DNA from 3 places in the Oerskovia gallyi genome. Region 1 is predicted to be linked to each of the others. Evidence: predicted binding sites of a transcription regulator. Region 1 holds the regulator's gene; each other region holds the start of a gene.
What was found. The regulator HspR, encoded in region 1, represses chaperone genes until heat shock. The targets are predictions, from matches to a motif close to AAGTTGAGTCNNNNNGACTCAACTT.

Region 1 (5,610 bases):
ACGCCGTCGCCCGCGAGCAGCTGGACGTCGAGCGACACGGGAGGGCCGCCGTTCTGGTTCGCGTCAGGAGCGTGGAGCGCTGCGGCGTCGTTCGCGCACGTCAGCGATCCGCCGCTCGGCGTGCAGGCCCAGCCCCCAGTCAGCGGCTTGGCGGTCACGCCGTCGGGCAGGTTGCCCAGGGAGAACCTCACCCCCTGGGCGTCGACGTCGCCGGAGTTGTGGGCCGTGAGGCGGACCGCGGTCGCTCCCGGGTTGAGGAGGTCTCCCACGACGGGCGTCGTCAGGTCGATCTCGGCGCCGTACGACGGCACGGGGGCCGGGGCGTACGTCGTCTTCACCGGGCTCAGGCCCTTGCCGTGCACGGCACCACCGAACGTGTAGCTCCCGCCGCGCGAGGCCTGGACGGTGATGACGAGGTCCTTCTTCTCCCCGGGAGCGAGCACCCCGACCGAGCACGTGACGAGCGACGACCCGCCGTCCTGCGCAGTCGCCGGGCCGCACGGCAGCGCGGCGAGCCGGATCGCCGGGACGACGCCCCTGCCCGCGGTGACCGCGGACGTCACGACCGAGACGTTCGGCGGGAGCAGGACGTCGACCACGACCTCCTCGGCCGACGTGCCACCCGAGTTCGACGCCGTGAGGGCCAGGTCCTGCGGGGCACGGGCAGCGAGGGTGAGCGGGGAGAAGGCCAGGTCGAGGGAGGCCGGCGGAGCGGGGGTCACAGGCAGGACGGGGTCCGGAGCGCCCGGGAACGGGTCGACCGGCGTCAACGGGACGCTCGGCGGCGTGAGGGGCGTCGTAGCGGTCTCTCCGGAGCCCGCAGCCCCCGAGCCGCTCCCGTTCGAGGCAGGCTCCGCGGGGTTCGAGGCCTCGGCGGGCGCGCTGTCGAGCGGCGCCGTGTTCGCCGGTGAGGTGGGATCGGTCCCCGGGGCGGGCAGGGCCTCGCTCTTCGGGGTGCCCGTGGGAGAGTCCGAGGGCGAGCCGGACGGGCTCTGCGACGGGTCGGGGCTGGCCCCGGCGCTCGGGGGCGGGTCGGACGAGAAGCCCCCGGACACCGCGACGACGCCGGCTCCCACGGCCGCGACCGCCACGACGCCGACGGCTGCGGCGATCAAGGGGGACGCGGCGATGAAGGCCGCCAGGCCGGTCGCGCCGGCTGCGGCCGCAGCTCCGGTGCCGACCGCGGCACTCGCGCCGACGGCTGCGGCTGCGCCCAGCCCGCCGCTCGTGGCAGCCGCACCGGCCGCCGCCGCGCCACCCATGGCGCCGGTTCCGGCGGCTCCACCACCCACGGCGCCGGTCCCGGCAGCCGCACCGCTGCTGCCCGCCGCGGCCCCTGAACCAGCGGCGCCAGAGCCGGAGGCCCCCGCTGCGCCGCTGCCAGCACCGCCGCTGGCGCCACCACCGGCCGCGCCCGTGGCCCCTGCGGCGCCTGCGCCGACCGCGGCACCTCCGGTGAGCGGGAGAGCTGTCCCGACCAGGCCCAGCCCTGCCGCCCCGAAGACCAGGGGGGCGATGACGGCGCGCATGCCGTGCGAGACGTCACCGAGCTCGAGCACGAGCGCGCGGCACTCACCGCACTCCTCGAGGTGGGCGTCGACCTTGGCGGTCTCCCGCTTGGCCAGACCGCCGCGGACGTAGGACCCGAGCAGCGGGTTGACGTTCTCGCACCCGGCGCTGCTCGCGCCCGTGAGGTGCTGCTGGAGGTACGCCTGGCGCAGCCCTTCGCGGGCCCGGTAGGCGAGCGCCGAGACACCGTTGGCCGTGAGGCCGAGCAGCGGTGCGATCTGGGCCGGGTTCATCTCCTCGACCTCGGTGTACCAGAGCACGGCCTGCCATCGCTCGGGCAGACCTTGGTAGGCCTTGGTCACGACGGATCGTTCGAACCCCAGGAGCGTGGGGTCCTCGGTCGACGCCATGGGTCCGAACGCGCTCTCGAACGTCTCGATGTCGTCGGTGGGCTGCGTGCGTCGGCCCGCGTTCGACAGGTCGTAGGACAGGCGCCGGACGACGGTGAAGAGGTAGGCGCGGAACGTCACGTCGGGTCCGCCACCGGACTGCAGGATGCCCAGGACCTTGGCGAAGGCTTCGGACACCATGTCGTCGGCGTCCGAGCCCGAGCGCACGTACTGGCGCGCCACGGTGCGCGCCGCGGCGGCATGCCGCTCGTACAGCGCACCGAATGCCGCGTAGTCTCCCGCGCGTACAGCGGTGATCAGCTCGGCATCGCTCGTCGGGGCGTCGTCCCTCGACGTGTCGACCTGCGTCATGCCCTACCGCCTCTGACTCCGCCTCACCTCGTCAGGTAAGGCTCTCCCGTTCATCCTAGACGGGAAAACTGGTGGTGTTATCTACGTCTCAACGCGGTTTCGCCCGTCTTGTCCGTCTGTCAGGATGACAGAACCGACGGAATGTGCTGCATGTCCGTCGGTGTGTCGAGTGGATGAAAGAGAATCAGGACGCCGCTGTCGCGTCATGAGCACGGGGCTCACACGTCTCATGGGTATGGACCTACGACCTGGCTACCCCGAGCCAGCCGTCGCCTCGCTGCTCGACGAGTGGCAGGCGGCCAGTACGAACAGCGTCTGGCTGCGGCCAGGCGACTGGTACCACCCTGCCGTCGAGGCGCTCGTCGAGGCGCTCACGGACTCCCGCTGCCCGGCCGCTGCGGCCGAGCGGCTCGGTGAGGCCCGCGGCCGCGACGGGATCAGCATCGGCGAGACCATCGACGACCTGACCTGCTTGTTCGACCTCTGGGGCACCGCTCCCGACCTTCGCGTGCTGCGGGCAGTCAGCACAGGGTGGGCCGTGGGCAACGAGGTGATCCCCGGCGCGCCGCCCACGACCGATCCTCGGTCGGGGCTCGTCACGGTCCCCTACCTCGTCCAGCGCCTCCAGGAGACGTACGGGCAGGCGGACCGCCTGGGGACCCCGGCCTCCGCGACGCACTGCCTCGTCCTGGTGGACGTCGCGGTCGAACGCATCGACGGCTGGCAGAAGGTCGCCCGCGCGGCAGCCATGGGCAAGGTGCTGACCGAGACGTTCGGCCTCGGGCACCCGGTCGCGACGCTCGGTGGCGGGATCTACGCGGCGCTCTGCGCTCGCACGGCCGACGTCGGGCCGGTCCGCGCGGAGCTCCGGCACAGGATCGAGCGCATCGCGCTCACGTTCGGCGTGACGGCGATCCTCCGGCGCCCGCCCCGCATCTGGGTCGAGCCCCTTCCCGCGCAGCATGCCGACGCGGCGAAGATGCTCCACGACCTCTCTCGCTAGGCGCCCCGGCCTCTCTCGCTAGACCACGCGGTCGTCGGGCGCTCCGGCCGCCCGGCGAGGCCCCCAGCACGCCACGACGCCCCGCCGTCCGGCGAGGGACGAGCGGGGCGTCGTGGAGGAATCGCGTCGGGGGGAGGACGCGAGGGTCAGCGGGGGCTGTAGGTCAGGCAGTCCGCGTGGTCGGCGCCCTGCGGGCCGGCCCCGACGCGGATCGAGGAGGCGTTGCACTCGAGCGACTCGTTGTGCGAGCACTCTCCGCGCTGGCAGGCACCGACGTGCGCGATGACCTTCTCGAGGCCGCCCTTGGCGGTGAGGGGGATGAACGTGGCGCACTCGGCCTCGCTGCCGTGCGCGGCGATCGTCACGGCGCCGGCGTGGCAGCCGTGCTCGTGGTTGTATCCGCAGCCGTCGATCGAACACTCGACGACCTGGGGCATCTCCATCAGGGTGCTCATGGACTTCTCCTTGCTCGAAGGGCGGGGCGTTCTACCGTGCTTTTCCCTCACGGTATTCCTTCGCGCAGCCTGTGTATAGGAAGCAAGGCCTCACTCACTTCGGCGGAATTCCGCCATTTTTACGTCATGCAGACCGCACGTAATTGCGCTGCGGGAATTCCTGCCGGGATGCGCGAACGCCACCGCGCAGGTCAGGAGCCCCGGCCGGGTCGCCACAGCACGAGCGCCCGTGCCTCGCCGGTCTCGACGACCTGGCCGCCGCGACCGGCGTCCACGGTCCGCTCCCCCGCCGAGCGGCGCACCCGCCGCCCGCGCGGCACCATGACGACGTCGCCGCTCACCCCGGCTGCGAACACGCGCCCTCCTTCGAGCTGGGCGGAGAGGGCGTCGAGTCGGGACTCGAGCCGGCTCACCTGCTCCTCGAGCGTGAGGATGCGACGGATGCCCGCGAGGTTGATGCCCTCCTCCTGGGAGAGCCGCTGGACCTCGAGGAGCTTGGCGACGTCCCGCTGGGAGTAGCGGCGTCCGCGCCCCATGGTGCGGCGCGGGGTCACGAGTCCCAGGCGGTCGTACTGGCGCAGGGTCTGCGGGTGCATCCCGGCGAGCGTCGCGGCCTGCGAGATGGCGAGCACGGGGGCGTCGTCGTACGCGTTGAACGGGATCTCGCTCCCCGTGGGAGCCTCGTTCCTGGCCATGCCCTGCCTCCTCTCGCTGGTGCTGCGGAACCGTCCTGCCGGGTGCCTGTCGGCTCTACTCTGCCGCGCGCCCGAACAGGTCGGCGCGCACGTCGGTGCTCTCGCCGTCGGTCGCGGCGGCGAGCGCCTCGACGGCCTCCTTGGCGGCCTTCGAGAGCTTCTGCGGCACGACGACCTGGATCGTGACGAGCAGGTCGCCCGTCGCCTTGGCCGTCTTGACGCCCTTGCCCTTGACGCGCAGCGTGCGTCCCGACGGCGTGCCCGCGGGGACCTTGACCTTGACGGGCTTGCCGTCGAGCGTCGGGACCTCGATGGTCGCGCCGAGCGCGGCCTCCGCGAACGTCACGGGGACGGTCAGGCGCAGGTTGTGCTTCTCGTCGACCGAGAACACGGGGTGCGGCGTGACGTGCACCGTGATGACCAGGTCGCCGGGGGCGCCGCCCGCGACGCCGGGGCGTCCCTTGCCGCGCAGCCGGATCTTCTGGCCGTCGCGGACGCCTGCCGGGATGCGGGCCGTGATGGTGCGGCCCTCGGTCGTGACGTTGACGGTCGAGCCCTCGACCGCGGGACGGAACCCGAGCGTGGCCGACGAGTGCACGTCGGCGCCCGCCTGCGGGCGCTGGTACCCGGCGTTGGGGCGGAAGCCGGTCTGGCCTCCCCCGCCGCCGAACATCGACCCGAGGATGTCCTCGAAGCCGCCGCCACCGCCGCTCTGCGTGGAGTACCGCACGCGGCCTCCCCCGCCTCCGCCGCCTCCGCCGAACATGCCGCCGAAGATGTCCTCGAACCCGCCGGAACCACCGGCGGGTCCACCGGCCCCTGCGGAGAAGCGGGCGCCCCCGCCGGCCATGGCACGGATCGCGTCGTACTGCTGGCGCTGCTCGGCGTCGGACAGGACCGCGTAGGCCTCGCCGATCTCCTTGAACTTCGCCTCGGCCTTCGCGTCACCCTGGTTCTGGTCGGGGTGATACGTGCGGGCCAGCTTGCGGTACGCCTTCTTGATCGCGGCGTCGTCGGCATCCTTGGGGACGCCCAGCGCGGCGTAGAAGTCCTTCTCGATCCAGTCCTGACCGGTCAAGGCGCCTCCTCTCATAGGTCTCACCGGCCCCGGGGCCGGTGGTGGTGCTTACGTCCATAGTGGTCGTGCTCCCGGGGCCCGACGGCGGAGGTCACCTTCACGCGAAAGG
Region 2 (5,610 bases), on a different contig from region 1:
CCCGCGGGGGTCGGGACACGTGACGCGGTGCTCCGCGAGCTGCTCGCCGACCCCGAGGTCGACCGGGTCACGTACCTGCGCCTCGAGTTCGTCGGGCCGCGGTCGCTGTACCTGGTCGCGAGCGTCGACCTCGTGGGGGACGACGACGAGCACGTGGTCGCCGAGCGCATCGACGCGCTCGAGCGCCGGGCGACCGCGGCGCCCGTGATCGCGGGGGCCGTGATCTCGGTGTCCCCGGCGAGCGAGCCGTCCCTGGTGCCGTCGGTGTCGTCGGCCCCAGCGGTCCCGTAGGGCGATGCGCGTCGCTCTACGGCGCCGGGCCGGTCAGCCCGGCAGCCGCTCGTCGAGCCACGCGAAGACCTCGTCGAGGAACGCCGTCCGGGCCGGCTCGGGGGACAGCACGAGGTCGTGCGCGCCGCCCTCGATCTCGACGAGCGTCACGTCGTCGCCCAGCCCGGGCGCTCGGTCCTTGATGTGCTGGACGTCGAGCACGCTGTCGGTCGTGACGACCTCGGGATGCCAGCCCTTGTTCGGCCCGGACCGTGTCGAGGTCAGGACGAGCACGGGGCACTGGACGTGCAGACCGCGAGCGATCTGCGCGTGCCCGCGCCGGATCGCGCGCGCCCAGCCTGCCCGCGCGGGGAAGCCCTCGTGCGGCTTCCAGCCGAGCTCGTAGGTCCACTCGCCGCCGGTCCCGGTGTGCAGGGCCTGCCCGTAGGCGTCGTCGAGCGAGCCCACCACGAGCCGCGGGGCGAAGCGCCCGACGACGTCGATCACCCGGGTGGAGATCACACGGTCGAACCAGGACGAGTTGAGGTCGAACCACGGGCTGTTGAGGACGAGCGCAGCCACCTTGCCGGGGCGGGCGTTGGCCCACAGGCTCGTGACGAGGCCGCCCGTCGAGTGTCCGACGACCACGAGCTCGTCGTGCCCCTCGGCCCGGATCACGGCGGCTGCCGCGTCGAGGTCCTGGGCGTAGAGGCTCAGGTCGTCGACCATGTTGGGGTCCTTGCCGGCCTCGGTCCAGTGCGCGAGCGACCGGCCGTACCCGCGCAGGTCGACCGCGTAGAACGCGTAGCCGTGCTCCTCGAAGGCGTCGCCCAGGTGGGTCTGGAAGAAGTAGTCGACGAACCCGTGGACGTACAGCACGGCCCGGCGGCGTCGCGCGCCCTCCGGGCTCGTCGCCTTGCGGACGAGCGTGGCCGTGTCGCCACCGGGGAGGTCGAGCGTGCGGGCGACCCAGTCGGGTCCGAGGACGTCCTGCTGCCAACCGTGCGTCATGGTGCTGCCCTTCGCGCGCGGACTCGGGCGGTGCCGCGGTGCCGCCATTGTCCACTGCGGGGGAGGGCCTGTCAGAGCGAGCGTGATCCCTGGGTGTCGCTCGCCCTGACCGGACGTGCCGTGGCTCAGGCGGGCGGGGCGAGGCCTGTCGGGGGCGACGGCGGGACCGGGGGAGCCGGGGGTGCTGCGGGCGGGGCGGGGCGCACGTCCTCCCGAAGGCGGGTCGACTCGTCCATCTCCGAGTCGTCCACCTGCTCGGTCCCGGGGTCGGTGACCTGCGCGGTCCACGTCTGGGCGGGCGCGACGGGGGCGCCGGACGAGGCGGCCGGAGCGGGCGGGGCGGGCGGGGCGCTCGGCGGGCCGTACGGGTGCCCGGCGCCCTGGGGCGGTGCCGGTGGCTGCGCGGGGTACGCCTGGTACGCCTGGTACGGCGGCTGCCCGCTCGGGACCACGTGGGGCTGGGCGGGCGGGACGGCGTGGCCCGGGTACCCGTTCGGCGCGGGCTGGCCGGGGTACCCGGCCGGCGCCTGCCCCGGGTAGCCGTCGACCGGTGCGCCGTACCCGTAGGGCTGCGGCGCGGGCACCTTCTTGGGGCGCAGCAGGAGCCACGCGACGACGCCGATCACGACGAGACCGACCAGGACGACGGCGAGGACGAGGAGGAGCAGGATGCTCATCGCGGGCCACCGTCCGGCGCCGTGGTGCGGTCGGTGTGGTCCGGTGCGATGGTGGCAGGAGGTTCGAGCCGTCGTGTCTTCACGCCCCACAGCATCCCGTGGATCGACGTCGGTGAGAAGGGGGTGCCACCCGTTGGTACCCGGACCTGACGCCGCATGGCTGACATGACGGACAGAGTTGAGTGGAATAGGCTCAAGTCAGGCCCTGTTGTTCCAGGTAGACCCAGACCCTGAAGTATCCGGAGACCCCATGGACACCAAGTTCACCACCATGTCCCAGCAGGCCATCGGCGAGGCCATCCAGACCGCCTCGGCCGCCGGCAACCCCCAGCTCGAACCCGTCCACCTCCTCGCCGCGCTCCTCACGCAGGAGGGGGGAGTCGCCGTCGGGCTGCTCGACGCCGTGGGCGCGAACGCCCAGGCGATCGGCCAGAAGGTGCGCGCGGCCCTCGTCGCGCTGCCCACCGCGAGCGGCTCGGCCGTCGCCCAGCCCACCGCGTCGCGCAGCACGTCCGCCGCGCTCGACCTGGCCTCGAAGGAGGCCCAGGGCATGGGGGACGAGTACGTCTCGACCGAGCACCTGCTCATCGGGATCGCCGCGGGCTCCTCGCCCGCCGCGCAGATCCTCGGCGACGCCGGGGCGAGCGCCGACGCGCTGCGCTCCGCGCTGCCCGCGGTCCGTGGCTCGGGCCGCGTGACGAGCCCCAACCCCGAGGGGACCTACAAGGCGCTCGAGCAGTACGGCCAGGACCTCACCGCGGCCGCGGCCGAGGGCAAGCTCGACCCCGTGATCGGGCGCGACTCGGAGATCCGCCGCGTCGTGCAGGTCCTCTCGCGCCGCACCAAGAACAACCCCGTCCTGATCGGTGAGCCCGGCGTCGGCAAGACGGCCGTCGTCGAGGGGTTGGCCCAGCGCATCGTCGCGGGCGACGTCCCCGACTCGCTCAAGGGCAAGAAGCTCATCTCGCTCGACCTCGCGGCCATGGTCGCGGGCGCCAAGTACCGCGGCGAGTTCGAGGAGCGCCTCAAGGCCGTCCTGGAGGAGATCAAGTCCTCCGACGGCGAGGTCGTGACGTTCATCGACGAGCTCCACACGGTCGTCGGTGCGGGTGCGGGCGGCGAGGGCGCCATGGACGCGGGCAACATGCTCAAGCCCATGCTCGCCCGCGGCGAGCTGCGCCTGGTCGGAGCGACGACCCTCGACGAGTACCGCGAGCACATCGAGAAGGACCCCGCCCTCGAGCGCCGTTTCCAGCAGGTCTTCGTGGGCGAGCCCTCGGTCGAGGACACGGTCGCGATCCTGCGCGGACTCAAGGAGCGCTACGAGGCGCACCACAAGGTGACGATCGCCGACTCGGCGCTCGTGGCCGCCGCCGCGCTGTCCGACCGCTACATCACGGGCCGCCAGCTCCCCGACAAGGCGATCGACCTGGTCGACGAGGCCGCGTCGCGCCTGCGCATGGAGCTCGACTCCTCGCCCATCGAGATCGACGAGCTCCAGCGCGCCGTCACGCGCCTGGAGATGGAGGAGGTCGTGCTCTCGGAGTCCGACGACCCCGCCTCGCGCGAGCGCCTCGAGAAGCTGCGCGCCGACCTCGCGGACCGTCGCGAGGAGCTGTCCGCGCTGACCGCGCGCTGGGACGCCGAGAAGGCGGGCCACAACCGCGTCGGCGACCTGCGCGCCAAGCTCGACGAGCTGCGCGTCCAGGTCGAGCGGGCCATCCGTGAGGGTGACCTCGAGACCGCGGGCCGCATCCAGTACGGCGAGATCCCGCAGCTCCAGGAGCAGCTCCAGGCCGCCGAGCAGGAGGAGGCGTCGATCGACAGCGACGAGTCCGCCACCGCGCCGCAGGCGCCCATGATCGCCGACAAGGTCGGCGCGGACGAGATCGCCGAGGTCGTCTCCGCGTGGACCGGCATCCCCGCGGGCCGCATGCTCCAGGGCGAGTCCGAGAAGCTCCTCCACATGGAGGACGTGATCGGCAAGCGACTGATCGGCCAGAAGGCAGCGGTCGCGGCGGTCTCGGACGCCGTACGGCGTTCTCGTGCGGGCGTCGCCGACCCCGACCGCCCCACGGGCTCGTTCCTGTTCCTCGGCCCCACGGGCGTCGGCAAGACCGAGCTCGCGAAGGCGCTCGCGGACTTCTTGTTCGACGACGAGCGCGCCATGGTGCGCATCGACATGTCGGAGTACAGCGAGAAGCACAGCGTCGCACGCCTGGTCGGTGCCCCTCCGGGGTACGTCGGCTACGAGGAGGGCGGCCAGCTCACCGAGGCCGTGCGGCGCAGGCCGTACTCGGTCGTGCTGCTCGACGAGGTCGAGAAGGCGCACCCCGAGGTGTTCGACATCCTGCTGCAGGTGCTCGACGACGGCCGGTTGACCGACGGCCAGGGCCGCACGGTCGACTTCCGCAACGTCATCCTGGTGCTGACGTCGAACCTGGGTTCGCAGTTCCTCGTGGACCCCATGCTCGACGACGCGGCCAAGCGCGAGGCCGTCATGTCGGCGGTCCGGTCGAACTTCAAGCCGGAGTTCATCAACCGGCTCGACGACGTCGTGATCTTCGACCCGCTGAACCTCGACGAGCTGGGGCGGATCGTGGACATCGCGGTCGACCGGCTCGGCGAGCGCCTCGCGGACCGTCGCCTCACGCTCGAGGTCACGCCCGCCGCGCGCGAGTGGCTCGCGCTCGAGGGCTTCGACCCGGCGTACGGGGCGCGCCCGCTGCGCCGCCTGGTGCAGCGCGAGATCGGCGACCGCCTGGCGCGCAAGCTCCTGGCGGGCGAGGTCGCGGACGGCGACACGATCGTCGTCGACCGGTCGGTCGCCGAGGGCGAGGGGCTGGAGCTGACCGTCCAGCGCTGACGCCGTCCGCGGGGTGGCGCGCCGTCGGCTGGAGCTCCTCCTGCCCGACGGCGCCGCTCACCTCGCGGTGGAGGGCCCGGTCCCGGAAGGGGCCGGGCCTTCGTGCGTCCCGGCGACGGGTGAGGTGTTCGTGCCATCGGCTCCGGGGCAGCGCGCCCCGCGAGATCGGGCCGGTTGTCGCTTCGCTCGACATAAGGCGACAACGGGCCCGATCTCGGGCGGGGCGCACAGACGCCCGGTCCTACCGGGCGCCTGGTTTTCACCCGCGGTGTCGGGGCATACTGGGCAATCAGCCCACATTCCACCGACGGAAGGTCGCTCGTGCCGCCGGAGTCCCCGTTGCCCGACCGCCTTCCTCAGACCCGCGCCGCGCGCCGCCTCGCCGAGCAGGCCGCCGCCTCGCCGTCGCGGGCGCAGCGTCGCCGGCGGCGCGCCGAGGCCGTCCGGCACGCCCGCTCGACCGGTACCACCGGCTCCACCGGCAGGGCGCGCGGACCTCGTGGTCTGCCGCAGGTAGCGGTCGTGACCCTCGGCCTCGTGGGCGGGCTGCTCGTGGTCCCGGCGACGCAGGAGCTCGGCGGCGAGGGACCTGGCCTCGAACCGATCGGTGCCCGCTGGGACGCCGCGCTCGGCCGGGGGGACGACCGCGCCAGCCGCAGCGCGGACGGGCGCGAGCCGCTGCTCGCCGAGGCGGGCAGCGGCGGAACCGCCGGGACCGCCGGGAAGGCCGCGCAGCAGCCCGGCGCCGCCGCCGAGCAGCCCACCGCCGCGGCCCCGGCGCCGGAG
Region 3 (5,610 bases), on a different contig from region 1:
CCTACTCGAACGCGACGCGCGGCAACATCGAGGTGACCGTGGCGGTCGTCGAGGAGTAGTCCGGCCTGCCCCCAGCGGGCGGAGCGCGCGTCCTCGGTGCACCGTGGAGGGAGCACCGTCACCGACACCACGAGGAGAACCATGAACGTCGCCCTGATCGGAGCCCACGGCAAGGTGGGTCGCCTGGTCGTCCCCATCCTCAGGGACCACGAGATCGAGGTGAGCGGGATCGTGCGGCACGAGTCGCAGCTCCCGCTCGTCGAGGAGCTCGGCGGCACGCCGTTGCTGCTCGACGTCGAGAACGCCACGACCGAGGAGATCACCGAGGCCCTGCGCGGGCACGACGCCGTGGTGTGGTCCGCCGGCGCCGGTGGCGGGAGCCCGGAGCGGACCTACGCCGTCGACCGGGACGCCGCGATCCGTTCGATGGACGCGGCCGCCGCCGCGGGCGTCTCGCGCTACGTCATGGTGTCGTGGATCGGCTCGGTGCCGGACCACGGTGTGCCGGAGGACAACAGCTTCTTCCCGTACGCCGACGCCAAGCTCGCCGCCGACGACCACCTGCGCGGCACCGACCTGGACTGGACGATCCTGGGCCCGGGCACCCTGACGAACGACGAGCCGACCGGCATGATCACGGTCGACGCGCACGAGGGGAAGACGTCGCGCGGCAACGTCGCCCTCGTCGTCGCGCGGGCCCTGCGCTCGCCGTCGACCGTGGGGCAGTTCGTCCGTTTCGTCGACGGCGAGACGCCGGTCCTGGAGGTCTTCGGCCGCTAGCCCGGTGTCCCCGGGGTGCCGAGAACGGGGTTGAGGTCGTTCTGCCGCCGATACCGACCTCCATCCCGTTCTCGACCGCAGGCAACCTCGTGGTGGGCGAGGGGTCCGGGTCCGGTCGGTGAGACCGGGTCTGGTCGGCGCTGGACGGTCGCGGGGGTAGTACCCGGTGGGGGTACGGTCGAAGGTGCGGCGGCCCGCTCTCGTGGCCGCCGCCGAGCCCGTTCAGAGCCCCGCCCGACCCCGAGGAGCCACCGGTGAGCAAGGCCAACCCCACCCGCTGGGAGCAGAAGACCGCCGTGAACCCGTCCCACTCGACCTGGTACGTCGAGCGGTTCCGCGCCATGGCCGCCCAGGGCGCCGACCTCGCGGGCGAGGCCCGGCTGGTCGACGCGATGGTTCCCCGCGGCGCCCGCATCCTCGACGCGGGCAGCGGCCCGGGGCGCGTCGGTGCCGAGCTCGCAGCGCGCGGTCACACGGTGGTGGGCGTCGACGTCGACCCCGTGCTCATCGAGGCCGCCGAGGCAGACCACCCCGGTTCGACGTGGCTCGTCGGGGACATCGCCGAGCTCGACCTTCCCGCGGCCGGGATCGCCGAGCCGTTCGACCTGATCGTGTGCGCCGGGAACGTCGTCACGTTCCTCGCGCCGGGCACCGAGGTCGAGGTGCTGCGCCGCTTCCGCGCCCACCTGGCGCCGGGCGGTCGGGCCGTCGTCGGCTTCGGAGCGGGGCGCGGGTACGCGTTCGACGCGTTCTTCGCCGACGCCGCCGAGGCCGGGCTCGAGGTTCAGCTCACGCTCTCGACGTGGGACCTGCGGCCGTTCGCCGAGGACGGCGACTTCCTCGTCGCCGTGCTGGGAGCACCTGAGAACTGACGCGTCGCGGTCTGCTCCCGGGGGATTTCACCCCCTCCCGGGTGCTGACGCGAGGGCTCTGCTCCCCCTAGCCTCCGGGGTGTCGACCGAACGACGGTCGCCCCGGCACCGCCGCGCGCGTGCCCGCTCGACGAGGAGCCCTGCCATGACCGTTCGCTTCAACCCGCCCCCGGGCTGGCCCACCCCGCCCGAGGGATGGACCCCGGACCCCCACTGGACGCCCGACCCTCGCTGGCCGGCGAAGCCCGCCGACTGGCCGCTCTGGGTCGAGGACCCCGCAGCGGGCGAGCCGACCGAGCAGACCATGGCACTGCCGGTCGCGAGCCTCACCGGTGCGGGAGCCGTGGCAGGCCGTCACGACGGTCGCACGCGGCGCATCGTGCTCGTCGCCTTCCTGTGCCTCGCCTTCCTGGTCGTCGGGCTGCTGCTGGGCGCCGTGCCCTCGGGCTCGCGGCTCGCCGCCGCCGAGGCCACCCTGGGCGAGGCGACGGAGGCTCGCGCCGCCCTGGACGAGGACAGCGCGGCGCTCACGACCGCGCAGGACGAGCTGGGCGCCGCTCAGGCCGACGTCACGGCCCGCGAGGAGGCAGCGGTCGCGAAGGAGGCCGAGCTCGCGACCCGCGAGTCGGCCGCCGTGACGGCCGAGGCCGACCTCCAGGCCCGGCTGACGGCGGTCGAAGGACGCGAGGGCGCGGTCACCGCGGCCGAGGCCGACCTCCAGGCGCGGAGCGCGGCGACGGGGCGCTCGGGCACGTCGTCGGGCACGTCGTCGAGCGCGCCGAAGGTGACCACGCCGGACGCGCCCGCCGGGATCGTCGGCGGGAGCGGGGGCGGCGCGGTGTCCTACGCGAACTGCGACGCGGTCCGGGCTGCTGGCAAGGCGCCGATCCGGTCCGGAGACCCCGGGTACAGCAAGAAGCTGGACCGCGACGGCGACGGCGTGGGCTGCGAGTAGCCCCCGCCACGACGGGGCCCGGTCGGCGTGCCTTCCGGGGTCGTCGGTCGTTCGTCCAGGGCGAACGCCGATCCGGAATTGAGCGAAGGCGACTCAAGTTGTACCGGTCAGAGGTTCCGCACCGACCGAAGGAGTCACCATGACGACCACCCTGACCACCGCCCCCGCGTTCGACCGCGCCCTGCGCGACCTGCTCACCGCCCGCCCCGTGGCAGGCGTCCCGGCCCACGCCGACGTCTTCCAGGACGGCGACGACCTGGTCGCCCGCTTCGACCTGCCAGGGATCGACCCCGCCCAGGACGTCACGGTCGAGGTCGAGGGCCGCAAGCTCGTCGTGCGCGGCGAGCGCAAGGACGAGCGGGCCGAGGAGACCGAGGGCCGTCGCGTCCGCGAGGTCCGCTACGGCGCGTTCCACCGCGTCGTGACCCTCCCCCAGGCCGCCGACGCGAGCGCCATCAGCGCCCGCTACGACGCAGGCGTCCTGACCGTCACCGTCGCCGGCGTCTACGCCGGCACGACGCCGCAGCGCATCGAGGTCACGACCTCCGCGTCCTGACGGTCTTCCAGACCTCCCCGCCGCAGGTCACCCCCCTTCGGCCGGCGGCGCGGTGAGTCGACGGGCCCGGATGCGAGAGCACCGGGCCCGTCGTGCTGTCCGGGGGCCCGTTCGACACGTACGGCCGGTGCGCCGGTCGGGCCCGAGTCTTCAGGCCGCCGCCCCCGGGGCGTCGTCGTCGGCGACCATCGCCGCGCTCCGTTCCCACAGCTCGGCCGCGAGCCGCGGGTCACCCACGAGGGGATGGGTCGTCGCGACCTTGCGCTTGACGTAGTAGCTCCCCGGCTCCCAGTCGACGCCCGGGGTCGTCGTCGCGAGCCACACGAGGGTGTCGGCCCCCTTGGTCGACGACGTGAGGAAGCGGCTCAGCACCGTCTGGTACATCACGCGCATGCTGCTCGTCGACGTCGCGGCGAAGTTCGTCGCGACCACGCCGGGGTGGAACGACGCCGCCGCGATGCCGGCCGCGCGGTACCGGCGGTCGAGCTCGCGCGTGAACAGGTTCACCGCGAGCTTCGCGTTGCCGTACGCGGTGTTGGGCGCGTAGGACCGTTCGGACTCGAGGTCGTCGACGTGGAAGTCGCTGAAGAGCCGGTGCGCGGCGCTGCTCGTGCTGATGACGCTCGCGTGGCTCTCCTCCAACCGGTCGAGCAGCAGCGTCGTGAGGAGGAACGGCGCGAGGTGGTTGACCTGGAACGTCAGCTCGTGGCCGTCCTCGGAGACCTGACGGTCGGCCATGATGCCGCCCGCGTTGTTCGCGAGGACGTCGATCCGCTCGTAGCGGTCCCGCAGCTGCGCGGCGAGCGCCCGCACCTCGGCCAGGCGTGCGAAGTCCGCCACGAAGTGGTCGGCTCCCAGCTCGCGCGCGACGGCTGCGGTCTTCTCGGGCGAGCGCCCCACGACCACGACCTCGTGCCCGTCCGTGGCGAGCGCCCGGGCTGCCGCCGACCCGATCCCGTCGCTCGCTCCCGTGATGACGATCGTCCTGCGTGCCATGTGCCGTCCCGCCTCGTGTCGTGCCGTCGCCGTGCCCCTCTCGGAGCGTAGACCGCGCGCGGGGGCCAGGCAGGGCGGCGCGGTCGCCGCCCGGGCCGGGCTACGCCGTCGGGCCGGTGTCTCGCGTGAAGCGGTCCCGTAGTCCCAGCGCGGTCGAGCGCCACGCCGCGGCCCGCTTGATCGTCGCGCCCATCTCGCCCTCGTCGACCGGGACGTGCACGACCCGCACGCCCCGCTCGGCCGCGAGCGCGAGCATCGCATCGGTCGACCCGGGGAACGCGAGCTGCAGCAGGACCGACGTCGTGCTCGCCTGCCGCTCCCCCTCGCCGATGCGCCGCTTGTAGAGGATCTCGGTCACGGTCCGCCGCGTGAACGAGCCGCCTGCGGGCGCCGCACCGCCGACCGGCGCCTCGTCCGTGGTGTCGCCCGGCTCCAGGAGACGAGCGGCGTCGTCGGGCAGCGGGACGACGCTCAGGTACAGCGACACGAGCAGCTCCGAGACCTTGCCCAGGACCCAGCCGCGCCCCGGCACGCGCGGGATCACGCGCAGGTACTGCGCGAAGTTCGCCTCGAGCGCGTCGGCCGACAGGCTCGACCACGCAGGCTGCGTGCGCACCTCGAGCACGCGGTCCCAGTCGATCGCGCCGCCGTCGAACCCGACCTCGCGCGGGCCGACGTGCACGGCCCCGAACCGGTCGAGCAGCTCGAGCGGCTTGGTCGCGAAGCGCGGCACCAGCGGGACCTGGCGCACCAGCCCCGCGGCCGAGGCGTCCCAGTGCTCGGTGAGCGGCACGGCCGGGCGCGGGTAGGCGTCGAGGGCGCGACCCACCCAGCCGGTGACCAGGGCGTCGAGGCGCGGCTTCTTCGCGGTCTCCTCGCTGCCGTCGCGCTCCACGCTGCCCGACGGCGGGGCGTCCGTCGCGTCGTCGGCGGCGGTGGCGTCGGCAGTGGCGTCGGCGGTGGCGTCGGCGGCGGTGGCGGCGGCGGTGGCGGCGGCGGTGGCGTCGGCGGCGGTGGCGGCGGCGGCGGCGGCGGCGGTGGCGGCGGCGGTGGCGGCGGCGGTGGCGTCGGCGGTGGCGTCGGTCGGCGCGTCGGCGACGGCCACGCTGAGCGGCGCTTCCTGGTCCATGGGTTCCCCTGCGTGTCGACGACTGTGCACGACGCCCGGGTTCGGGCCGGACGCGGTCAACCCTGGACCCTACCTTCTCCGTGCCGTCAGGTACCTGGAAGGTGCCGGCCCTGGAAGGTGCCGGCCCAGGAACGGTGCGACGCTGGACCGATGAGCGACGAGCCCGGCACGAGCGGCGAGCAGGCCGCCGACCGGCTGTTCGCCCTGCCTCTCGACGAGTTCGTCGCCGCGCGGAACGCCGCCGCCAAGCACGCGACGACCGCCGGGGACGCCGTGGGCGCCGCACGGTTGCGCGCGCTCACCAAGCCGACCGTCGCCGCGT

Region 2: the regulator HspR is predicted to act here: its motif matches at 2,134-2,158, upstream of clpB (ATP-dependent chaperone ClpB).
Region 3: the regulator HspR is predicted to act here: its motif matches at 2,683-2,707, upstream of H9640_RS06615 (Hsp20/alpha crystallin family protein).

Annotation. Positions count from the first base shown of each region.
Region 1 covers NZ_JACSQE010000003.1:327,722-333,331, forward strand. Annotated here, with positions in the region: gene H9640_RS05605 (sigma-70 family RNA polymerase sigma factor) at 1-2,270, opposite strand, end outside; gene H9640_RS05610 (hypothetical protein) at 2,506-3,273, shown strand; gene H9640_RS05615 (DUF1540 domain-containing protein) at 3,420-3,728, opposite strand; gene H9640_RS05620 (heat shock protein transcriptional repressor HspR) at 3,920-4,423, opposite strand; gene H9640_RS05625 (DnaJ C-terminal domain-containing protein) at 4,479-5,501, opposite strand.
Region 2 covers NZ_JACSQE010000004.1:25,136-30,745, reverse strand. Annotated here, with positions in the region: gene H9640_RS05895 (cation diffusion facilitator family transporter) at 1-291, shown strand, start outside; gene H9640_RS05890 (alpha/beta hydrolase) at 325-1,281, opposite strand; gene H9640_RS05885 (hypothetical protein) at 1,407-1,958, opposite strand; gene clpB (ATP-dependent chaperone ClpB) at 2,209-4,824, shown strand; gene H9640_RS19055 (CAP domain-containing protein) at 5,146-5,610, shown strand, end outside.
Region 3 covers NZ_JACSQE010000004.1:189,620-195,229, forward strand. Annotated here, with positions in the region: gene H9640_RS06595 (organic hydroperoxide resistance protein) at 1-59, shown strand, start outside; gene H9640_RS06600 (SDR family oxidoreductase) at 142-780, shown strand; gene H9640_RS06605 (class I SAM-dependent methyltransferase) at 1,035-1,652, shown strand; gene H9640_RS19090 (excalibur calcium-binding domain-containing protein) at 1,798-2,607, shown strand; gene H9640_RS06615 (Hsp20/alpha crystallin family protein) at 2,747-3,163, shown strand; gene H9640_RS06620 (SDR family NAD(P)-dependent oxidoreductase) at 3,314-4,159, opposite strand; gene H9640_RS06625 (hypothetical protein) at 4,260-5,288, opposite strand; gene H9640_RS06630 (hypothetical protein) at 5,439-5,610, shown strand, end outside.